4 regions of the Saccharopolyspora mangrovi genome follow, and region 2 is predicted to be linked to each of the others. Evidence: riboswitches for the same ligand, from Rfam matches in the RefSeq annotation. Region 2 holds a riboswitch; each other region holds the start of a gene.

Region 1 (5,896 bases), on a different contig from region 2:
AGGACCGACAGGACGGTGAACACGGCCGCGGGCGGGCCGAGCACCGAGCGGGCGAGGGTGGCCAGCCCGGACATCGCCCGGGCCAGCACCACCGCAGCCGCGAACAACGCGACCAGAACGCCCAGCAGCATTCCTTGCAGGGCGGTGGAAAGCGAGTCAGGCGTGACTACCGGTGGGTCGTTTGCCGCCAGCACCGCTGGGAGTATCGTGAACATGCGAGCTCCCTTCACGGGTCGTGCCCGTTGCGAGGGTGATCGTGAATCCGCGTAGCGCCCCCGGTCGTGGCCAAACGATTTCCGGGGGCGTTCGCATGTCCGGCCGGCGATCAGCCGGCCGCGCGCCCTGGCTGGTGTGCCGAGGTGCCCCGCACCTCCCCGGTGGAGAAATTTCACTTCTCCGTTGAAGTTTTCGCCGCCGGGTGAAACGCGCCATGGTCAGTATGCGATTACCGCTATGAGACCGTCAATGTCTTTGCAGCGCACTGGCTTGCCGGAAGTCAGGCGAGGTGCGAGTATTTGCTGGTCTTCAGTACTTCAGTGAAGTTTGGTGAAATTCTTTGACCGAGGCGAAGGAGACGGCGTGATGGCTCGTCCCGGGAGCCAGAGCGGAACCGGAGAGCTCGGTTCTCGGCTCCGTGATCTGCGCGAATCCCGTGGCATGACGCAACTTCGGCTGGGACGCGCCCTCGGAGTCGCGGTCTCGAGCATCTCCTCCTGGGAGAGCGGGGCGAAACTGCCGCCGCCCACCCGGTTGGCCGATTACGCCACGTTCTTCGCCGCCGGGGCCACCACCGGCGGGGTCCCGCCGGAGAACGCGCTCACCGGAGAGCAGCGCGAGGAGCGCCTGCGGCTCAAGCACGAGCTCGACCAGCTGCGGAGGACGGGGGAGGAGGCGGCCGGCCCCGTGGATCCCGGAGCGCGGCACGACTTCTGGCACTTCCCCGACGGCGGGCCGGTCCGCATCGTCACCGGCGGGCTCAGCGAGAAGCACTGGTCCCCGCTGGGCACCCCCAGCGAACCCAACTACCTGTCGCTGGCCCGCTGCGCCGATCTCGACGCCGCCGTCGAGCTGTTCGGTCACGTGCGCGCCGCCAACCCGCGCTCCGAGGTCGAGATCCGGCTCGAACACCTCGCCGACGACGACCTGCGCGCCCACCTGGTGTTCCTCGGCAGCGGCGCGGCCAACCCGTGGGTGGAGTGGCTGACCGCCGAGTGGCCGGTCCGGCAGGTCCCCGACGACGACGTCCCCGACGGCTCGGTGTTCGAGATCGACGGCGAGCGCAGGCTCAAACCGGTCTTCCGCGGCGACCAGCTGGTCGAGGACGTCGGGCTGCTCGCCCGCATCCCGAACCCGAACAACATCCGCCGCACCCTGACCTTCTGCAGCGGGGTGTTCACCCGGGGCGGGTTCGGCGCGGTGCGCTGCCTGACCGATCCGCAGGCCAAGGGACGAAACCTCGCCTACCTCGACGACGACGTCGAGGACCTGGACCGGTTCGGGATGCTCATGCGGGTCCCGGTGATGCGGCACGTGACCGGCACGCCCGACCTGCAGAACCCGGCGAACCGGCTCTACGAGTGGCGACCCAGCACCTGATCGCGAGGGGGCGGAATGGCGAGTGCGCAGCGGACCGGGCTCGGCGCGCGGCTGCGGGAACTGCGCCAGGAGCACGGCCTGACGCAGGGGAACCTGGCGCGCGTCCTGGGCGTCGCGGTCTCCAGCGTCTCGCAGTGGGAGAGCGGGGTGAAGGTGCCGCCGGTGTCCCGGATCGGCGACTACGCGACCTTCTTCGCCTCGGGCAACCCAGCCCGCAACGCGAAGCTGCCGGCCGTGGCCTCGCTCAGCGACGAGCAGCGGCGGGCTCGTGCGGACATCAAGGAGGAGCTGGAGGCGCTGCGCGCTCAACCGCAGGGAAGCGCTGGGGGAGAAGAGGGTTCGGACTTCTGGCGGTTCCCCGACGGCGGCCCGGTGCGCATCCTCACCGGGCGGGTGCCCGCCCGGAACCTCTCGCCGCTGGCCTCGCCGGAGCGGCGCAACTACATCGGCATGTCGGCCTACGCCGACGGTGATGCGCTCATCGAGCTCTACGGTCACGTCCGCGCGCTCAACCCGTCCTCGGACGTGCGGTTCGAGATCGCCCGACGCATCGACCCGCACGACCTGCAGGCGCACCTGGTGCTGCTGGGCAGTCCCGCGATGAACCCGATGCGGCGGCAGGTGCGCTTCGGCCTGCCGGTGCGCCAGGTCGAGGTCGACGACCTCGGGCACGGAGAGATCTTCGAGGTCGCCGAGGAGTCCCGGCAGTACCGGCCGACGCTGCACGACGGCCGGCTGATCGAGGACGTCGGCCTGCTCGCGCGCTTCCCCAACCCCTACAACGTGCGCCGCACCCTGACCTTGTGCAGCGGGGTGTTCACCCGGGGCGGGTTCGGCGCGGTGCGCTGCCTGACCGACCCCGAGCTGCGCGCCCGCAACCACGAGCACCTCAAGCGCCACATCGCCGACTCCGACAACTTCGGCATGCTCATGCGCGTCCCCGTCGTCCGCAACGCCACCGCCACCCCCGACCTCAGCAACCCCGACACCTGGATCCGGGCCTGGTCGCCGATCAAGAGCTGAACTTCGCTGGGCGATTTGTCGGGGCCCGTGGTTACCGTCGTGGGCGTGAGGTTCCGCGAGGAGGAAGCGCCATGACGAAACTGGATTCATTGCAGCCCAACGGGACGCCGACGTGGATCGACCTCGGAATTCCCGACCTCGATCGAGCGATGGAGTTCTACGGCGCGGTGTTCGGATGGGAGTTCGACGTCGGGCCGGAATCGATGGGCCGCTACACGATGTGCCTGATCGAGGGACGCGAGGTCGCCGCGATCATGCCCAACCACGACTCGGAGGCGAGCGAGTTCTGGTGGAACGTCTACTTCGCCACCGATGACGTCGCCACGACGGTGTCCAAGGCCGAGGCCGCCGGCGGACACGTCATCGCCCCGCCGACGGACGTGATGGACAAGGGTCGGATGGCGATCGTCAAGGACCCGGTCGGAGCCCAGTTCGGCCTCTGGCACGGCAACCGGCACGTGGGCGCTCGCGTGGTCAACGAGCCGAACGCGCTGCTGCGCAACGACCTCGTCACCCCGAACCCGGGTCCGGCGCGCGAGTTCTACGCGCAGGTCTTCGGCTACACCCTCGACAGCGAGGGGTACCTCGGCGACGACGACTTCACGTTCCTGCGCCGCCCGGACGGCCACGAGATCGGCGGCATCGTCGGCGAGCCAAAGGCCCGCACCGCCTCCTGGGGAACCCTGTTCATGGTCGACGACGCCGACGCCACCGCCGCGCGGGCCACCGAAGCCGGCGGCACCGCCGACGCCCCCTACGACATGGCCTACGGCCGGGTCGCCGAGATCAAAGACCCCTTCGGCACGCCGTTCTCGGTCGGATCGCCCAAGTTCGGCGGCTGAACCCGGAGTGATCGGGATCTCCCGCAGCGGTAAAAGGGGTGTTCAGCACGCGGTCGCGGCCGGGTCGTCGCGATCGCGGGGGTTGTCGTGGAGTTGACCGTGGTTAACCTGGGGGTGCTGGTGGTTCGTCCGGTCGTGCTCCTGAGCGCGGCCGGACGAGGCAAGAGGGAACCCGGTGCGAATCCGGGACTGCCCCGCAGCGGTGAGCGGGAACGACCGCCGTCATGAGCACTGGGCCGCACGGCCCGGGAAGCGACGGCCAGTAGGTCCGGTCTTGAGGTGGCGGAGTTCCAGCCGGAACTTCACCACCCGGGTGCCCGCGAGTCCGAAGACCTGCCATCGGTGCGCGTGCCGCCGGTGCGCGCTGGTCCGAGGTCTCGCGGGAGGACCGGGCGGACGATCGGTGGGCGACGTGCGCCCGCTGGTCGGCGCGCAACTGCCGCGACGTCCTCGACCGTCGAAGTCGAGCTCGCGAGGAGAGAGCGTTGACCAGCAAGATCGGATCCACTGTGCTCGGACATCCCCGGATCGGCCCGAACCGGGAGCTCAAACGCGCCCTGGAGTCCTACTGGGCGGGTCGCAGCGCTGAAGCGGACCTGCGGGAGGTCGCGCGGACGCTGCGGCAGGACACCTGGCGGAGCCTGGCCGAGGCGGGCCTCGGCTCGGTGCCGGGCAACACGTTCTCCTACTACGACCAGGTCTTGGACACCGCCGTCACCTTCGGCGCCGTCCCGCGCCGCTACGCCGACCTCGGCCTCGGCGCGCTGGACACCTACTTCGCGATGGCGCGCGGCACCGAGCAGGTTCCGCCGCTGGAGATGACGAAGTGGTTCGACACCAACTACCACTACCTGGTGCCGGAAATCGGCCCGGAGACGCGGTTCTCGCTCGCCGACCGCACCGCCGTCGAGCAGTTCCGGGAGGCGCGCGAGCTCGGCGTGGAAACCCGCCCGGTGCTGGTGGGGCCGTTGACGTTCCTGCTGCTGTCCAAACCCGCCGAGGAGGGCTTCGACCCGCTGGACAAGCTCGCCGAGCTCACCGACGCCTACGAGCAGCTGCTCGGTGAACTGCACCGCGCGGGAGCGGAGTGGGTGCAGCTCGACGAGCCCGCGATGGCCGCCGACCGCACGCCGCAGGAGCTCGACGCGCTGCGCAACACCTACCGGCGGCTCGGTGACCTGGCCGAACGCCCGGCGATCCTCACGGCTTGCTACTTCGGCGACCCGGGGGAGGCGCTGGGCGCGCTGGCCGCCGCGCCGATCGAGGGGATCGCGCTGGACCTGGTCACCGATCCGGCCACCCAGGACAGGATCGCCGCGACGACCGGGTTGAGCGACAAGGCCCTGGTGGCGGGGGTGGTCGACGGGCGCAACATCTGGCGCGCTGATCTCGACCGGTGCATGACCACCGCGGCGACGCTGCTCGGCTCGGCCCGCGAGGTCGCCATCGGCACGTCCTGCTCGCTGCTGCACGTGCCCTACGACGTCGACGCCGAACCGAACCTGGACCCGCAGGTCACGACGTGGTTGTCGTTCGCGGCGCAGAAGGTCCGCGAGGTCGTCGCGCTCGGCCGAGCGCTGCGCGAAGGCCGTGACGTCGTCGACGCCGAGCTCACCGAGGCACGGGCGGCGGTGACCGACAGGGCCGCGGCCGATCGGGTGCGCAACAACCGCGTGCGCGCCCGGATCGACTCGTTGCGCCCCGGCGATTCCCGCCGGGCGGACTACGCGGAACGGCAAGCGGCGCAGCGGAAATCGCTCCGGCTCCCGCCGCTGCCGACCACCACCATCGGGTCGTTCCCGCAGACCACCGACGTCCGCAAGGCCCGCGCGGCGCTGCGCGGGGGCCGCATCGACCAGGCCACCTACCGGCAGCGGATGCGCGACGAGGTCGAACGCGTCATCGCGCTGCAGGAGGACATCGGCCTGGACGTGCTGGTGCACGGCGAACCCGAGCGCAACGACATGGTGCAGTACTTCGCCGAGCAGCTCGACGGTTTCGCCGCCACCGACAACGGCTGGGTGCAGTCCTACGGCTCCCGGTGCGTGCGGCCGCCGATCCTGTTCGGCGACGTGCAGCGGCCGGAACCGATGACCGTCGAGTGGGCCGCGCACGCGCAGCGGCTCACCGACAAACCGGTCAAGGGCATGCTGACCGGCCCGGTGACGATGCTGGCGTGGTCGTTCGTGCGCGACGACCAGCCGCAGGCCGACACCGCCTGCCAGGTCGCGCTGGCCATCCGCGACGAGGTCCGCGACCTGGAGGCCGCCGGGATCCGCGCGGTGCAGGTCGACGAACCCGCCCTGCGCGAGCTCCTGCCGCTGCGCGCCGAGCAGCGGCAGGCGTACCTGAAGTGGGCGGTGGAGTCGTTCCGGCTGGCCACCTCGGGCGTGTCGGACGCGACGCAGATCCACACCCACCTGTGCTACTCGGAG
Region 2 (5,896 bases):
GCGAGTCGTGAGTCCATCGGCTGGCACGGTCGAAGGCTGTCCCTGAGGCATGCACTGACCCTAACCAAGAGCATCCCCAGCGCACGGCCCCGCATGAGGTGGGCAACTTCACCGCGGCGACCGCCGTTCGAAGCGTGAAGATGGACGAGCGTCCCAGAACTAGGAGCCGCCGCATGCCCACCAGACCGCCTCTGGTGCTGTCCGCAGCCTCGTTCATCAGCAGTTTCGACCGGTTCGCCGTGACCCCGATGCTGGTGCTGATCGCGCTGAGCATGCACGTCCCGATCGCTTCGGCGGTCACGGTCGCCAGCGGCTACTTCCTGGCCTACGGCCTCTCGCAGCCGCTGTGGGGCATCCTCTCGGACCGCTTCGGCCGGATCCCGATCATGCGCGCCACCCTGCTGGCGGCGGCCGCGACGGGCCTGATCTCCACGTTCGCCCCCTCGCTGCCGGTGCTGATCGCGGCCCGGGTGCTGGCGGGCGCGTTCATGGGCGCGGTGGTGCCGACGACCTTGACCTACGTCGGCGACACGGTGTCGCAGCAGAAGCGGCAGAGCGCGCTGTCGGACCTGATGGCGGCCCAGGCGGTTGGCACGGCGATGGCCACGGCGGTGGGCGGCGTCCTGGCGCACTGGCTGGACTGGCGCGCAGTGTTCGCGCTCCCGGCGCTCTGCGCGGCGATCTGCGCCCTGCTCCTGCGCGGCCTCCCGGAACCACCCCGAGCAGCGGTGACCGGAGGCGTCGGCTCGCACATCGGCGGGGTCCTCCGCAACCGCTGGGCCCTGCTGGTCTTCGGCCTGGTCTTCGTGGAGGGCGCGGTCCTGCTCGGCACCATGACCTTCCTGGCATCAGCCCTGGTCAACGAGGGCCTGGACGTCGCGGTCGCGGGTCTGGCCACGGGCGCCTACGGAGTCGGGGTCCTGGTCTTCTCCCGGGTCGTCAAGGCGATCAACTCCCAGCTCCCGGTGTCCCGCCTGATCGCCATCGGCGGCGCCCAGATGATCGTCGGCTACGCGCTAGTCACCCTGGACACCAACCTCGCCACGGTGATCATCACAGCGCTCCTGCTGGGCGGAGGCTGGTCGTTCATGCACTCCTCCCTCCAGTCGTGGGCCACCTCGGTGGCCCCGGAAGCACGAGGAACAGCGGTGGCCCTCTTCGCCTGCGCCCTCTTCCTCGGCAGCGCAGCAGCCTCAGCAGCAGCAGGCCCCCTGGCGGACCACGGCAACTACACAATCCTCTTCGCCACAGCAGGAGCGGTGGCGATCCCCCTGGTAGCAACAGCCACCTACACCAGGAACCGCTACCACAAGAAAACCCCACAACCAGCCTGACGTCAGGCAACCGGCAAAGCCGGTTTCTCGTTCACCACCAAAGGCATTGGCACCGCCGCGGGTTCTGAGCGGTGCTGTGGCGAGCACGCCGCGACGCCGTGTAGTGGACATACACAAGGAGTGGCGCGCGGAGTCCACAGCGCCGCTCAGGTTCCGCTACTGGCACCGCCAAGCAAAGCAACCACCGGAGTAATCCCACGAGAAAAAAGAGCCCCGCGCTCAACCGGCCTGGGGGTCGCTGGGAGCGCGGGGCACTTTGAAGGTCCACCCCTGGGGGTCAGGTGGACTGGTGGTCACCGTACCAATCCGACCGTTAGGTCGGTACTGACAGGGTTGCATCTCGTAATCAAAACGAGACTAAGCTGCCAAACCGCTGTCACCGCTGACGGCGCGCACCACTCCGGCGACGTGTTCGGCGGAGAGCTCTTCGAGCTTCAGGCTGGGCCCGCCCAGGGCTGTGGCCAGCTGGTTCGCGAGTCCGAGCTTGACGGGTCCGTTCTCGCAATCGACGACGACGGAGGCGGTTCCGGTGCCCGCGAGGACGCGGGCGGCGCGCAGCGCGTCGTCGACGGCCTGCTTGGTTCCGGCGCCTTGGACGCCGACGGTGGCCTTGCCGTCGGTGAGCAGCACGACGAGGGCCCTGCGCTGCGGGTCGCGGGTGCTCTCGGTCTGGATGACGTGCTGGGTGCGCAGCAGGCCGTCGGCCAGCGGGGTGCGCCCGCCGGTGCGCAGGCGGCGGAGCCGGGCCGCGGCGATGTCGACCGAGGAGGTGGGCGGCAGGACGACTTCGGCTTGGTCCCCGCGGAAGGTGATCACGCCGACCTTGTCGCGCCGCTGGTAGGCGTCGCGCAGCAGGGACAGGACGGCGCCGCTGACGGCGGTCATCCGGTCGCGGGCGGCCATCGATCCGGAGGCGTCGACGGCGAAGAGCACGAGGTTGCCTTCGCGGCCTTCGCGCAGGGATCGGCGCACGTCGTCGGAGCGCAGGATCAGCCCTGGTCCGGTGCGCCCGCGCGCGGCCTGGTGGGGTGCGGCGGCGGCGAGCGTGGCGGTGACGTGCAGCCCGTGGCCGTCGACCGTGGTGGCGCGGGTGGTGCGGCCGGTGCGCGAGCGCGCGCGGGACCGGCGGCCGGGTGCGCCTTCGCCGAGTCCGGGGACTTCGAGCAGCCGGGCGCGGAAGGACGGTCCGGCGCCGGCGGGAGCGCGGTCGCCGTCCCCGCCGCCGGGTTGTTCCTGCTGCTCACCGCCCCCGTTTCCGTCGGGGCCGGTGGGCTGGTCCTGGGGTTCGCCGCCCCCGCCGGGACCGCCGTCCGGGCCGCCGTCGGGGTCGTCGTCGGGGTCTTCCGGCGGCTGGTCCTCGGCCTGTTCGGCGGCGTCGGACAGAGCCTGCTGCAGCTGGTCCTCGGCCATGCCGGGTTCGTCGAAGGGGTCGCGGCGCCGGCGGTGCGGGAGCGCGAGCCGGGCGGCGGCTTCGACGTCCTGCTCGGCGACGGCCTCGGCTCCTCGCCAGGCGGCGTGGGCGACGGCGGTGCGCGCGAGCACCAGGTCGGCGCGCATGCCGTCGACGTCGAAGGCCGCGCACAGCGCGGAGATCCGGCGCAGTTCGGCGTCGGGCAGCACGACCTTCTCGACGCGGGCGCGAGCGGCGCTGATGTGCTCGGCGAGTTCGGCGTCGGCGTCGGCCCACTGGGCGGCGAATCCGGCGGGGTCGGCTTCGAAGGCGAGCCGGCGGCGGACGACCTCGGTGCGGGTGACGACCTCGCGGCTGGCGGCGACCTGCACGGTGAGCCCGAAGCGGTCCAGCAGCTGCGGCCGCAGCTCGCCCTCTTCCGGGTTCATGGTGCCGACCAGCAGGAACGACGCGGCGTGCGAGACGGAGACGCCGTCGCGCTCGACGTGGGCCCGGCCCATCGCGGCGGCGTCGAGCAGCAGGTCCACGAGGTGGTCGTGCAGCAGGTTGACCTCGTCGACGTAGAGCACGCCGCGGTGGGCTCCGGCGAGCAGCCCGGGCTGGAAGGCGCGGACGCCTTCGGTGAGGGCGCGTTCGAGGTCGAGCGAGCCGATGAGCCGGTCTTCGGTGGCGCCGACGGGCAGTTCGACGAGCTGCGCGGGCTTGCGGGTGGCGGTGTCACCGTGCGGGGCGTCGGGGCACTGCGGGTCGGAGTCGGCGGGGTCGCAGCCGAAGCGGCAGCCGTCGGCGACGTCGAGCTGCGGCAGCAGCGAGGCGAGGGCGCGCACCACGGTCGACTTGGCCGTGCCCTTCTCGCCGCGCACCAGGACACCGCCGATGCGCGGGTGCACCGCGTTGAGCAGCAGCGCGAGCCGCAGATCGTCGTGGCCGACCACGGCGGAGAAGGGGAAGCGAGGGGCAGCGGACATGCCGGTGTGGTTCCTTCCTCGGGGTGCGGACGCCCCGCTGTCGGGAACAAGGGGCCGCAGTGTCCTGACTCCCGGATCGTCACGTCCCTCCGGCCTTCCCAGGTCACCCCGGTGGCTCGCGCGGGAGGTCCGCTCCTCGGTCACAGTGGCGCCGACCGTGCCGGACTCGCACCGGCTTCCTGCCAACACCCCTTGCAAACGGATTCATCGACATCGTCCCAGACGTCGATCAAGCGCCCAACCGTCCGGCGCCGCAACTCACATTCAGCGTCCGGCGGTGACGCCTGCGCGGCGGGGTTCGCGCCGCATGTCGATGTGCGGAATGCCGTCTTCGAGGTATTCGTCCCCGGTTTCGACGAACCCGAAGGAGGCGTAGAAGTCCTTGGCGTAGGTCTGGGCGGACAGCACGGCGGGCGAGTTCTGGACCTCGGCGACGGCGGCGCGCATCAGCTTGCGGGCGATGCCCAGGCCGCGGGCGCTCTTGGCGGTGCAGACGCGGCCGATGCGGTAGGTGCCGTCGGGGTCTTCCAGCAGCCGGAGGTAGCCGAGCACGTAGTCGTCGGCGGAGTCGACCCAGAAGTGGCGGGTGGCGTCTTCCAGGTCGCGACCGTCGAGCTCGGGGTACGGGCACTCCTGCTCGACGACGAAGACATCGACGCGCAGCCGCAGCATCCGGTAGAAGTCGGAAGCGTCGAGATCTGCGGTGTAGGCGCGTTGCACGGCTGTCGCGAGCGGCTGAAGGGTCACCCTTACCTGGATATCACAGGGCTTCCGAATCCCCGCATTCGCAGGCACCAGGAGTTGTGCAGACCACTCGCGGTGCGCTCACGGCACGTAGCTGGCCAACCGCGTGTAGACGCCCGGCGTTCCTGGCCTGCCGCAGCCGGTTCCGTAGGACACCACGCCGATGAGCCGCCCGTCGGCCACGATCGGCCCGCCGGAGTCGCCCGCGCAGGCGTCCCGGCCACCTTCGGGGTAGCCGGCGCAAAACATGCTGCGCGAGTCGTAGGTCGGGTAGGCGGAGCGGCAGGTGTCATCGGCGGCGACCGGCACCTCCACGGATCGGAGGGTGTCGGAGGCGGGACCGTCCTCGCTGGTGCGGCCCCAGCCGTAGACGCGGGCCTTCGTGCCGGGCTCGTAGGACGTGGTGTCGCCGGGCGCGACCACGGGCAGCGGGCGCTGCGGCAGCGGTGCGCTGAGCTTGAGCACCGCGAGGTCGTCGCCGGTGGTGAAGTCCTCGTAGCCGGGGTGCACCCACACGTCGTCGACCTGGGCTTCGTCGCCCTGCGAGCTGCGCAGGTCGGTGCGCCCGGCGATCACGCGGATGTCCTTCGGGGAGCGCTCCGCGCCGGTGAGCGGGTCGTGCGCGCAGTGCGCGGCGGTGATGACCTCGCCCGCGCGGATGAGGGTGCCGCCGCAGTACTGGTTGCCGTAGCGGTCGGTGAGGGCGACGACCCAGGGCGTGTCGTCGGTGGTGGCGCCGGTGCCGCCGAGGATCCGGGACTGCGGCTGGTCGTCGCCGGCGATCGCGGGTTCGGCGTGGGCTGCGGGGCTCGTGCCGGCCAGCGCGGCGACCGCTCCGGCGATGGCGAGCGCCTGCAGCGCGCGGGTCGTGTCGGCGGTTCCCTGTTCGTCGCGGCCCAAAGCGGGTGCCTCCAGCTGTCGCGGTCGTGGTGCGGAGCGGACACACCGTATTCACCCGCACACCGAAACATCACGAGGCGCAACTCATAGGTCACCAGGAAAATATTTCGTTAAGCTCGACTGCGGAAAGAAATTCTTTCGCAATCGTCGGTGTTGACGGTCGCGTCTCCATCCCACGGCAACGCGGACCCGGGGCACCTCCACCACCGGCATCCGCCGATTTCGCCTGACCGGATGACGAGAAGAACCTGATCAAGTGACGCGGCAGCGCGCGCTGCCCGGACGAGAGAGGAATTCGCCGTGCTCCTGGACCTGACGCCGCTGCCCGCCTTCCTGCTGGCGAGCGCGGTCGTGATCATCACACCGGGAGTGGACGTCTTCCTGCTGCTGCGCACGTCGCTGAACCACGGCCGCAAGGCCGGTCTGCTCGCGCTGGCCGGCATCCACAGCGCGAGCGCCTTGCAGGTCACGCTGGTCATCTCCGGACTGGGCGCGCTGATCACCAGCGCCCCGGGCGTGCTGGCGGCGCTGAAGTGGGT
Region 3 (5,896 bases), on a different contig from region 2:
CCGCGACGCTGACCTGCGAGGTCACCTGCGCCTGGCCCGCGCGCAGCAGCGGCAGCAGAGGTCAAGCACTTCATCCACCCGGAGGTCGGCGCGCTGGAACTGACCTGCCAAACGCTGCTCGACCCGGACCAGTCGCACTCCCTGCTCGTCTACACCGCCGTGCCCGGCAGCGAGAGCCACGAGAAGTTGCAGCTGCTGTCGGTCCTCGGTTCCACGACGTTGCGGTGAGCGGCCGTCACTCGCCGAACCGGACGACCCCTGCGGTCAGCCGCTGCACGCGGTCGGCATCGCGGATGCCGTCGATCTCCACGATGCGACCGTCGACCACGGTGAACGCCATGATCGACACCGGACGTCCGGACCTGGCGGCGACCACTCCGGGCAGGCCGTTGACGAGCACCGGGTGGAGCTCCGCACCGCGGCTCGCGCGGGACTGCCGGGCGATCTTCTCAGCTCCGCGATGCACCTCCGGTGGCCTTTCGCTGCCGTAGTCGGCGCGGAAGACGACCTCGGGGTCGAGCAGCCGCACCAGCGCGTCGAAGTCGCCTGCGTTGGCGGCGGTGAAGAACGCCTCCACCACCGCGCGTTGCCGGGCGCTGTCCTGGTCGGGGGTGGGCGGCTCGGCACCGCGGACGCGCCGCCGCGCGCGACTCGCGAGCTGCCGGGCCGCCGCGGGAGTGCGGTCCACCAGCGGCGCGACCTCGTCGAAGGGCAGGTCGAACATGTCGTGCAGCACGAACGCCAACCGCTCGGCCGGGCTGAGCGAGTCGAGCACCACCAGCAGCGCGAGGCTGACCGAGTCGGCGAGCAGCGCCTTTTGCTCCGGCTCGGCACCGTCAGGGGCGGAGACCACGGGGTCCGGCAGCGAGGTGTCGACGAGCTCTTCACGGCGACGCCGACGTGACCGCAGCAGGTGCAGCGCTTCCCGAGCGACGACCGTGGTCAACCAGCCACCGAGGTTGGTGATGTCGTCGGATTCCGCGCGGCTCAGGCTCAGCCAGGCGTTCTGCACCGCGTCCTCGGCGTCGCTGACAGACCCGAGCATCCGGTAGGCCACCGCGCGCAGCCGCGGTCGGTGCTGCTCGAACCGCTGGGCGAGCCGGTCGTCTTCCGCCACCTGTCACACCGTCCCTTCGGCCGGGCTCATCACGGTGAGCCCACCGGCCCACAGGATGTGACGACGAGGGAGGAACTGCCATGTCCGACAACACCCGTGATTTCGTCAGCGTCAGGTACCTGGTCGACGATGTCGACAAGGCCGTCGACTTCTACACCGGCCATCTCGGCTTCACCGTGCGGAACGACTTCGCGCCGGCGTTCGCCGACGTCACCAGGGGCAACCTCCGGCTGCTGCTGAGCGGTCCGAGCAGCTCAGCGGGCAGGGCGATGCCGGACGGCGCGATCCCCGGGCCCGGCGGGTGGAACCGGGTCCACCTAATCGTCGATGATCTCGTCGCCGAGGTGGAGCGGCTGCGCGGCGAAGGCGTTGATTTCCGCAACGACATCGTCAGCGGTCCGGGCGGTCTGCAGATCCTGCTGCGAGATCCCTCGGGCAACGTGCTGGAGCTGTTCCAGACCCGCTGATGCGCGGAGAAGAAGACGGCGGTGTTCCCCCGCCGTGCTCAACGTATAGCGCACCCCGGGGCTTGCGGCAAGGCCCCGGGGGTGGTGCAAACTCCCTGGGAATGACCCGTGACCTGCGGATATGAGTGTTCGCGGCGCGGTTGACCCTGGGGTTTTCGTGACTGATGTGATCGTCGTGGGGGCTGGCCCCACCGGGCTGATGCTGGCCGCCGAGCTGCGGTTGCACGGGGTGGACGTGGTCGTGGTGGACAAGGCCACGGAGCCCACGGACTTCGTGCGGGCGTTGGGTCTGCACGTGCGCAGCATCGAGGTGCTGGACCAGCGGGGACGGCTGGAGCGGTTCCTGGCCGAGGGGACGAAGTACCCGCTCGGGGGCTTCTTCGCGGCCATCTCCAAGCCCGCGCCCGAAGGCCTGGACACCGCGCACGGCTACGTGCTGGGCATCCCGCAGACCACCACCGAACGCCTGCTGGCCGAGTGGGCCGCCGAACTCGGGACGGACCTGCGGCGCGGCTGCGAACTGGTCGGGCTCGACCAGCACGAGGACGGCGTCCGCGCCGAGCTCGCCGATGGGACGCGGTTGCGCGCGCGCTACCTCGTCGGGTGCGACGGCGGCCGCAGCACCGTGCGCAAGCTGAGCGGGATCGGTTTTCCCGGCGAGCCGTCCAGGACCGACACGCTGCTGGGTGAGGTGAAGGCGACGGCGTCGCCGGAGGCGATGGCCGCGGTGACCGCCGAGGTCCGCGCCACCCAGAAGCGCTTCGGAGTGGGCCCTCTCGACGGGGAGTGGTGCCGGGTCGTGGTGCCCGCCGCAGGTGTGGCCGAGGACCGCGACGCCCCGCCGACCCTCGACGAGCTCAGGGGCCGGCTCGACGCGGTAGCGGGCACCGACTTCGGCGTCCACTCCCCTCGCCGGCTCGCGCGCATCGGTGACGCCACCCGGCAGGCCGAGCGATACCGGTCAGGCCGGGTCATCCTGGCAGGCGACGCCGCGCACATCCATCCGCCGGTCGGCGGGCAAGGGCTCAACCTGGGGCTGCAGGACGCCTTCAACCTCGGCTGGAAGCTCGCCGCCGAGATCTCCGGGTGGGCGCCGGACGGGCTGCTGGACACCTACCAGGCCGAACGGCGTCCGGTCGCCGCCGACGTCCTGGACAACACCCGGGCGCAGATGCAGCTGATGTCCACCGAACCGGGCGCGCGGGCCGTGCGGCGGCTGGTGTCGGAGCTGATGGACTTCGACGTGGTCAACCGGCACCTCACCGAGAAGATCATCGCGACCGCCGTGCGCTACGACTTCGACGACGACAGCCCGCTGGTCGGCACGCGGATGCGGGACCTCGCGCTCAAGCGCGGACGGCTCTACGAGCAGCTGCGCACCGGTCGCGGTCTGCTGCTCGACCAGACGGGGGCACTGTCGGCCGAGGGCTGGGCGGACCGGGTCGATCACGTCGTCGACGTCGCCGAGGAACTGGACGCGGCCGCCGTGCTGCTGCGCCCGGACGGGCACGTGGCCTGGGCCGGGGACGATCAGCAGGAGCTCGTGACGCACCTGGCCCGGTGGTTCGGCGAGTGACCCATTTCTCCCTCCGACACGCCCATGTTGGTGTTGGACGACAGATCAGCCCCAAGATGTAGAGTGTCGATCGCTGATGGTTCACCGGGCCCGCGCGGGTCCGGTGTGGCAACAGGGAACCCGGTGCGAATCCGGGACTGCCCCGCAGCGGTGAGCGGGAACGACCGCCGTCATCACGCACTGGACGTCACGCGTCCGGGAAGCGACGGCCAGTAGGACCGGTCTTGAGGTGGCGACGCTCCAGTTGGAGCTGCGCCACCCCCGGACGCCCGCGAGTCCGAAGACCTGCCATCGGCGCGCGCACGACCGTGCGCGCCGTCCGGGACCTCGCGGGAGGGTCCACGCGGACATGCGACGAGCGCCGCCGCCGTCGCGTCCTCGCGTGCTGTCGCCGCTGGTTCCGGGCATGCCTTCCGAGCTCGCGAGGAGAGAGTCCCGGTGACCGACACCGCACTGTCCGAACCCATCCCGCTCACCGGCGGCCGAGTGTCCACAGTGGTCGACCAGGCCTGCGCGGGGCTCGTCGACGTGGACCCGTCGGCGGTGCTCACCGAGGTCGAGCGCAACATCTACCCCGGCATCAGCGACGCCGAACTCGGCGAAGCGCTGATCATGTCGGCGCGCACGCTCGTGGAATCCGAGCCGAACTACGCCCGGGTGACCGCGCGGCTGCTGCTGGACAAGCTGCGCGGCGAAGCGCTGAGCTACCTGGCAGGTGCGCCGCAGCAGGCCGACCAGGACCAGATGCGGGACCGCTACGCCACCTACTTCGCCGACTACGTGCGCCGCGGCGTCGAGGTGTGCCGGCTGGACCCGGAACTGGCCCGCTTCGACCTGCCCCGGCTGGGCGCCGCCCTGGAGGCCGAACGCGACCTGGCCTTCGACTTCCTGGGGCTGCAGACGCTCTACGACCGGTACTTCCTGCACCACGACGGCACCCGGTTCGAACTGCCGCAGGCGTTCTTCATGCGGGTGGCGATGGGGCTGGCGCTGCGCGAGGACGACCGGGACGCGCGCGCCATCGAGTTCTACCGGCTGCTGTCGTCGTTCGACTTCATGTGCTCGACGCCGACGCTGTTCAACTCCGGAACCACCCGGCCGCAGCTGTCCTCGTGCTTCCTGACCACTGTGGACGACGACCTGCAGTCGATCTTCAGCTCGTACCGCAACAACGCGCTGCTGGCCAAGTACTCCGGCGGCCTGGGCAACGACTGGACGCCGGTGCGCGGCATCGGCGCCCACATCCACGGCACCAACGGCGAGTCGCAGGGCGTGGTGCCGTTCCTGAAGATCGCCAACGACGCGGCGGTGGCGGTCAACCAGGGCGGCAAACGCAAGGGCGCGGTGTGCGCGTACCTGGAGACCTGGCACATCGACGTCGAGGAGTTCCTGGACCTGCGCAAGAACACCGGCGACGACCGGCGGCGCACGCACGACATGAACACCGCGAACTGGGTTCCCGACGAGTTCCTGCGCCGCGTCGAGGCCGACGAGCCCTGGACGCTCTTCTCCCCCGATGAGGCCCCTGACCTGCACGACCTCTACGGCGCGGAGTTCGCCGAGCGCTACCGGGCCTACGAGGCCGCGGCCGATCGCGGGGAGGTCCGGGTGTTCCGGCGGATGCGCGCGGTGGACCTGTGGCGCCGGATGCTGACCATGCTGTTCGAGACCGGGCACCCGTGGATCACGTTCAAGGACCCGTGCAACCTGCGTTCGCCGCAGCAGCACGCGGGCGTGGTGCACTCGTCGAACCTGTGCACCGAGATCACCCTGAACACCGCCGCCGACGAGGTCGCGGTGTGCAACCTGGGCTCGGTGAACCTCGCCCGGCACGTCACCGCCGAAGGGCTGGACCGCGATCGGCTGGCCGCGACCGTGCGCACGGCGGTGCGGATGCTCGACAACGTCATCGACATCAACTTCTACACGATCCCCGAGGCCGAGCGCTCCAACATGCGCCACCGCCCGGTCGGGTTGGGGTTGATGGGCTTCTCGGACGCGCTGCTCAAGCTGCGCGTCCCGATGTCCTCCGAGGACGCGGTGGAGTTCGCCGACCGCAGCATGGAGGAGATCAGCTACCACGCCATCGACGCCTCCAGCCGGCTGGCCGAGGAGCGCGGGCGCTACGAGACCTTCGAGGGGTCGCTGTGGAGCCGGGGAGTCCTGCCGATCGATTCGCAGGAGTTCGTCCAGGAGGCGCGCGGTGAGGCAGACCTGGACCGCACGTCCACGTTGGACTGGAGCTCGCTGCGGGACCGGGTGCGCGGCAACGGGATGCGCAACTCCAACGTGATGGCCATCGCGCCGACCGCGACCATCGCCAACATCTGCGGGGTCGGGCAGTCCATCGAGCCGCTGTACCGCAACCTGTTCGTCAAGTCGAACATGTCCGGTGACTTCACCGTGGTCAACCCGCACCTGGTGGCCGACCTCAAGCGGGCCGGGCTGTGGGACGAGGCGATGGTGGCCGACCTGAAGTTCTACGACGGGTCGCTCGGGCCGATCGAGCGCATCCCGGACGAGCTCAAGACCCTCTACGCCACGGCTTTCGAGATCGAGCCGCGCTGGCTGGTCGAGGCAGCCGCGCGCCGCCAGAAGTGGATCGACCAGGCGCAGTCGCTGAACCTGTACCTGGCCACGCCCAGCGGCCGCAAGCTCGACGAGCTCTACCGGCTGGCCTGGCGCAAGGGCCTCAAGACCACCTACTACCTGCGCTCGACCAGCGCCACCCACGTG
Region 4 (5,896 bases), on a different contig from region 2:
ACCAGCGGCTTGGCCGAAGAACAGCGCCAGGATCACGACGTCATCGATGTTGGTCACCGCGAACATGCCCACGGCCTGCCCGACCAGCGTCAGCTCCACCGCAACCTTCCCACCGCATCCCTCTGCCGCGGCGATCCCACGTGGTCGATGGCGCCTGCGCGAACCACCGCTCTGCTTCCCTCAGCATCCGTCTCGTGACGTCGGTGCTAGGTCGCCAACGCCTCCGTCGGTGCTTCGGTGCGGTTGGGTTCGTTGAGCAGGCCGAAGGAGAAGCCGAGCGCCGCCCACATGCCGGCGAGTTCCGCGAGTGACGCGAGCCGGAACTGCCACAACAACGCGGCGGGAACGTCGGCCGGTATCGGATCGGGGTTGGCAGGCCAGGCCCACAGCGCAACGCCGGTGAGGACTACCGTCGCTGCCGCGGTGGCGGTGACCGACGAGCTCGGACTCCACCCGCGCGCGGCCAAGTAGCCGCGCAGGTGATGGGCTGCGAGCACGATCACGATCCCTGCGGCGATGAACGAGAAGTACGCCAGCGTGCGGCCCGACACCGACTCGGTCTCACCGACACCGGGCGGGTTCGCCGGGTACTTCACCGCGGGCAGCAGCGACACCGCGAAGAATCCCACCGCGGTCAGCTGCAGGCTGCGCCCGAAGTCGGTGCGCGCGGTCATCCGATGCCGGACGCTGGCGAACACCACCGCGAAGATCACACCGATGGCCACGCCCACCAGCACGGCGGCGACCATGCCGCCGACCACCTGGACAGGCCGGGAGAACATCTCCTCGTGCGCGTGCTCGCCCGAGGCGTGCGAGCGCGCTTCCTCGATCCCCAGCGATGCCTGGAGCGGGGCTTGCACCAGCAGCATTGACATCAGCGCTGCGGTCAGACCGGCGAACGCACCCGCGAGCAGACCGCGCCGGAGGACCGCGTTGAACGGCGAGCTCATCACACCCCCGCTCAGTGGCACGGAACGCCGAGGGCGTGCCTGCCGTCGTGGGTGAACTCGTGCACGACATCGGCGGCCTGCGCGAGCAGGAGGCCGTTGTCCTGCAACACGACGTACAAGCCCACCAGGGCGAACGCGGCGAGCGCCCAAGCCCAGGCCGGAACGTGGATCCGCGGTGCGGCAGCGGACAGCGCAGGAGCGGTCATGTCGAATCCTCTTTCCATCTCTCGTGGAACTCGGTGCGTGCCGCAGCCGGTCTCCTGGCTTCCGGATCGACGCTTCCCCTGGCCTTCCCAGTCACCTGCCGGCGTCCAGTGGCGTTGTCGGGGTCGCTTCCCGGTCACAGTGGCGAGGACCACGCCGGATTTCCACCGGCTTCCCGTGCACTGCGGCATCCGGAACGGTAGAGGGAGATCGGGGCGGGCACAACAGCCGATCCAGCGACGAACGTCACCGCGCGGCTCGCGCACGCCGGCGTTCAGGTGCAATGGCCTCGTGGACGATTCGACCGCTCGCCTGCTCGCCCGCTGCACCCGATCGCTCGCTCGGGCACCCGAGCAGCCTGCGAAACTCGTGCCGTGGCCGGAGTTCTGCCGTCCGCTTTCGGGCCTGCTGTCCTGCAACGTGCGGGAATGGCAGCGGCTGGGCGGTTTTCACCACCACCGGGCGGCAACCGTTCTCGTCGCCTTCCGCGCGTCCTGGCTCGCGTTGTGCGCGACGGTTCCCGAACACCACCTGGGTCTGCCCATCCCCTCGCTGACCACCGCACACGCCGCGCTCGACGATCGGGGAATGTTGCTAGGACTCGCCCTCGATTCCCGGAGCACTCAACACGCCTGGTGGGCCACCGTTTCCGAATTCCTCTCACCCCTCACCGAAGGGCTGGCCTCCCTGGACGGCCCGCCACCCGGCAGCGACCAGTACTGGGGAAACGCGGTCGGCTTGATCGGTGAAGTGCTCCGGCGCATGGCCATCGACGGAGCCGGCGGGAACGTCTTCGACACCGCCGTCGAGCTGCGCGGCGCCACCGGACGCGAGGACCTGCTCGACCTCAGCGCCACACCACGGGGTCTGCACTCCCGGCGCCGGACTTGCTGCCAGCTGTGGCGCGCCAACGCCGGGTATTGCACCGAGTGCGTGCTCCACAACGCACCCCGATCCAGGCGGAACCAACGCGGGTGAGCCTCAACCGATCAGGACACCGGTAGCCCGACGAGGGCTGCTGCGGCGCCGAGTCCGGCGCAGATCCCCAACACCCGCAGCATCGGCCAGCGCAGGGCGAACACGAGCACGAGAGCGATCGCGGTGATGGCGGCTGCGACGGGTCGCACGCTGGCCAGATCGGGCAGGTTCAGCGCCAGGGGCCCGACTCGCTGGAGATGCGTACCGGCGAACAGGGTGTGGCCTGCGAAGTACAGGGCGAGGTTGGCGATCACACCGACCACAGCAGCGGTGATGCCGGTCAGCGCAGCCGACAGCGCGTGGTTGTGGCGGAGGCGTTCGACGTGCGGGGCGCCCAGCAGGATGAACAGGAAGCACGGCACGAACGTCACCCACGTCGTCAGCAGCGCGCCCAGCACGGCGGCGACCCACGGGTTGAGCGTCCCCGGGTTGTTGTAGGCGCCGAGGAAGGCGACGAACTGCACCACCATGATCAGCGGTCCCGGCGTCGTCTCGGCCAACGCCAGGCCCCGCACCATGTCCGACGCCGACAGCCAGCCGTAGACCTCCACGGCGCGCTGCGCGACGAAGGCCAGCACGGCGTAGGCGCCACCGAAGGTGACCAGGGCCGTGCCGGAGAAGAACACCCCTTGCGTGGTGAACACGCTGCCCGCACCGGTGAACAGGGCGACCGCTGCGACCGGCAGCGCCCAGGCAATCAGGCCGACAGCCAGGATCTGCAGCCCGCGGCGCAGCGAAGGGGTCTCGTGGTGCAGGGCGTCGTCGGACATCAACGGTGCCGCACCGTCATCGGCGCCGTTGCTCTCGGCGCGGTTCATGATGTGCGGAGCGAACCGGGCCAAGAGCCAGCCGATCAGGCCGGCGACGGCGATGACGATCGGGAAGGCGATGCCGAGCACGGCGATGGCCACGAACGCTCCGCCGGCCAGCGCGACGAGCGCGGGATGGCCCAGCGCTCGCCGTCCCACCCGGACCACGGCCTGGGCGACGATGGCCACCACCGCCGGCGCCAGACCGGCGAAGATCGCGGTGACCGCGGTCGTGTCACCGAAGGCCACGTAGATCGCCGACAACCCGAGCAACGCGACCACACCGGGAAGCACGAACAGGACCCCGGCGACCAGGCCACCGCGCAGACCGTTGAGCAACCATCCGATGTAGATCGCCAGCTGCTGAGCCTCCGGCCCAGGCAACAACATGCAGTAGTTCAGCGCGTGCAGGAACCGCCGCTGACCGATCCAGCGCTTCTGCTCCACCAAGGTCCGCTGCATCACCGCGATCTGCCCAGCAGGACCACCGAAGGTCTGCAACGAGATCCCGAACCACGTGCGCACCGCCTGCCGGAACGGCACCAGGTCGGTGTCGGGCTGCGGCGCTTCCTCGGTCGCATCGGGGTGCGCGTTGCGGCCACGGGCCGAATCGTGCGTCATCGACGGTCATTCCTCCAGTGGGGCGGCGCGACTTGATCAGGCGGGTTCGCGACCGAGAAGGGTCGCGCGGCGGAAGTACTCGTAGAGCCCGTCGAAGATCGGGCCGGTGTGGACCAGCACCTCTTCGTCGTCGCAGACCATCGACAAAGCCCGCAGCGCCACGTCGAACCCAGGCGCTTCGGGAGCGTCGTAGCGCTCGTCGTCGATGTCGGCTTCGTGGATGATCTCGGCGATGCGCCACAGCACTGGATCGCTGATCTCGTAACGGCGCAGGATGGTCTCGAAGCTGCAATCGCCCTGGTGGTGCGACAGTTCAACCCCGCGCATGTCGAACGGCGTCGCATCCTCGGGCAACTCGGCCGGGTCGGCGACGAACACGAACTGCGCTTCGGCATCGACAGCGCGCCGGATCAACCAGGCGCACGCCGCCCGGTCGATGTGGATGTTCGCTCGCGTGGCCCACTTCATCGCGCCGTGCCGATGCGCCGGTTGGCCAGTTGCTGTCGGCCCACCGCTCGCGGAAGTCCGAACCGCGCACCGACAGCTCTCCGCGGGGGTATAGATCGAGCCCCCGAACCTGGATCGCGAGCGGTTGTCACACAGGGATGTTCAGGGTGTCGCGGACGGCTGTGGACACTTCGCCGCGCAGCCGCGCGAATTCGGCGGAGCCGCGCAGCTCGTCGGCGGAGCATCCGGTGCGCGGCAACGGCACCGGCAGGTCCAGGGTGACTTGGCCGGGACGGTCGCTGAGCACGATGACCCTGGTGGCCAGGAACACCGCCTCGTCCACGCTGTGGGTGACGAACACCGCGCCCTGCTCGGCTCCGTCGGTCAGCGAGCGGAGGTCTTCCTGGAGCCGTTCCCTGGTCAGGGCGTCCAGGGCGGCGAAGGGCTCGTCGAGCAGCAGCAGGCTCGGTCGCCCGGCCAGTGCCCGCGCGATGGCGACACGCTGCTGCTGGCCACCGGAGATCTCCCAGACGTGGCGGTCACCGACCTCAGCCAGGCCGACCCGCTCCAGCAGCTCCGCGCGCCGGGCGGGGCGGTCCTGCCTGCGCACTCCCGCCCAGCGCAGCGCCGCGTCGAGGTTGCCGTTCACCGTGCGCCACGGGAACAGGCGCGGTTGCTGGAACACCACGCCCACATCTCGCCCCGGCACCGGCGGTCGGCCGTCGAGCGCCACGGTGCCGCTGGTGGTGTGCTCGAAACCGGAGACGAGCCGCAACAACGTGCTCTTGCCGGAACCCGACGGGCCGACGATCACGACGAACTCGCCTCGGTGCAGGCGCAGGTCCAGCGACCCCAGCGCGGTGATGGCGCCCGCGCCGCGCCCGTAGCTGCGCACCGCTTCGTTGATCTCGACGAGTGGTTGTTCAGGCGGCATCGGCGGGCTCCGGGATGCGGAGGGCGTTCTGGAACGCGCTCAGGTCGGGCACCGCGTCGATCTTCTTCTGCCGCAGCAGGAATTCCGCGGTGTCGCGCAGCCGCTCGGCCAGCGCTCCCGGGGCTCGCGGGGTGCCGAAGTACTCCGGGCTGCGCTGCGCGGCCAGGTCGAGGTAGATGTTCTGCTTGAGCTGCGCGAGCGCGTCGTCGACGCTGCTGCCGATCTGCTTGCTCACGGCCTGCGCGACCACCGCCGGATCGGTGCTGATCTGCTTGATCGCCGCGTTGGTCGCCTTCAACCAGGCCGAGGCGACCTGCGGTTGCCGCGCGAGGAAATCCCGTCCCGCCACGGCGAAGGTCAGCGTCGGCGTGCCGGAAGCCGCCAGCTGCGCGCTGTCGACGAGCGTGGTCCCGGTCTTCTGCAGGCTGGTCAGCGTCGGCGTCCACACGTAGGCGCCGTCGATGTCCCCGCGTTCCCACGCCGCCAGGATGTTCTGCGGCTCCAGGTCCACGAGCGTGAGCGCACCGGGATCGACCCCGTTGCGCTGCAGGCTGGCCAGCAGGCTGTAGTGCGCGGTGGAGCTGAACGGTGCCGCGATCTTGCGGCCGGGCAGGTCCCGGATCGAACCGATGCCGCGATCCGGGCGCACGACCAACGCCTCGCTGGTGCCGATGACGTTGAGCAGTTCGATCACCTGGTACGGCACGGCCAGCGGCGGGCTGATCGCCTGCGCCACCGGGCTGCTCCCGATCACCGCCAGGTCCAGCGCACCGCTGAGGAAGGCGGTGTTGATGCTCGCGCCCGAGTCGAACGCGGTCCACTCGAACTTGAAGTCCGGGAACTGGTTCTCCAGCGTGCGCTGATCCTTGACCAGCAGCGTGCTGTCGGCGAAGTTCTGGTAGGCGATCCGGATGGTCTTGGCCTTCTCCTCGGCCGACTCGCCACCGACTCCG

Evidence for each region. A riboswitch is a leader RNA that binds a small molecule or an ion and turns the genes downstream of it on or off. The one in region 2 is predicted to bind cobalamin.
Region 1: it holds a riboswitch for cobalamin, as region 2 does, so the genes downstream of both, metE (5-methyltetrahydropteroyltriglutamate--homocysteine S-methyltransferase) here and R4I43_RS05795 (putative cobaltochelatase) in region 2, are expected to answer to the same signal.
Region 3: it holds a riboswitch for cobalamin, as region 2 does, so the genes downstream of both, R4I43_RS23435 (ribonucleoside-diphosphate reductase subunit alpha) here and R4I43_RS05795 (putative cobaltochelatase) in region 2, are expected to answer to the same signal.
Region 4: it holds a riboswitch for cobalamin, as region 2 does, so the genes downstream of both, R4I43_RS03130 (CbtB domain-containing protein) here and R4I43_RS05795 (putative cobaltochelatase) in region 2, are expected to answer to the same signal.

Annotation. Positions count from the first base shown of each region.
Region 1 covers NZ_JAWLNX010000018.1:34,208-40,103, reverse strand. Annotated here, with positions in the region: gene R4I43_RS23465 (hypothetical protein) at 1-215, opposite strand, end outside; gene R4I43_RS23460 (helix-turn-helix domain-containing protein) at 583-1,596, shown strand; gene R4I43_RS23455 (helix-turn-helix domain-containing protein) at 1,612-2,619, shown strand; gene R4I43_RS23450 (VOC family protein) at 2,691-3,461, shown strand; cobalamin riboswitch at 3,566-3,816, shown strand; gene metE (5-methyltetrahydropteroyltriglutamate--homocysteine S-methyltransferase) at 3,947-5,896, shown strand, end outside.
Region 2 covers NZ_JAWLNX010000003.1:186,585-192,480, reverse strand. Annotated here, with positions in the region: gene cobO (cob(I)yrinic acid a,c-diamide adenosyltransferase) at 1-51, opposite strand, end outside; gene R4I43_RS05800 (MFS transporter) at 174-1,334, shown strand; gene R4I43_RS05795 (putative cobaltochelatase) at 1,692-3,713, opposite strand; cobalamin riboswitch at 3,749-3,921, opposite strand; gene R4I43_RS05790 (GNAT family N-acetyltransferase) at 3,978-4,460, opposite strand; gene R4I43_RS05785 (S1 family peptidase) at 4,539-5,357, opposite strand; gene R4I43_RS05780 (LysE family translocator) at 5,658-5,896, shown strand, end outside.
Region 3 covers NZ_JAWLNX010000018.1:26,771-32,666, forward strand. Annotated here, with positions in the region: gene R4I43_RS23410 (Rossmann-fold NAD(P)-binding domain-containing protein) at 1-25, opposite strand, end outside; gene R4I43_RS23415 (hypothetical protein) at 100-228, shown strand; gene sigJ (RNA polymerase sigma factor SigJ) at 236-1,117, opposite strand; gene R4I43_RS23425 (VOC family protein) at 1,198-1,584, shown strand; gene rox (rifampin monooxygenase) at 1,742-3,160, shown strand; cobalamin riboswitch at 3,221-3,467, shown strand; gene R4I43_RS23435 (ribonucleoside-diphosphate reductase subunit alpha) at 3,599-5,896, shown strand, end outside.
Region 4 covers NZ_JAWLNX010000002.1:109,040-114,935, forward strand. Annotated here, with positions in the region: gene R4I43_RS03120 (cadmium resistance transporter) at 1-99, opposite strand, end outside; gene R4I43_RS03125 (CbtA family protein) at 207-950, opposite strand; gene R4I43_RS03130 (CbtB domain-containing protein) at 962-1,156, opposite strand; cobalamin riboswitch at 1,184-1,356, opposite strand; gene R4I43_RS03135 (hypothetical protein) at 1,446-2,132, shown strand; gene chrA (chromate efflux transporter) at 2,144-3,562, opposite strand; gene R4I43_RS03145 (chromate resistance protein ChrB domain-containing protein) at 3,599-4,030, opposite strand; gene R4I43_RS03150 (ABC transporter ATP-binding protein) at 4,158-4,943, opposite strand; gene R4I43_RS03155 (taurine ABC transporter substrate-binding protein) at 4,933-5,896, opposite strand, start outside.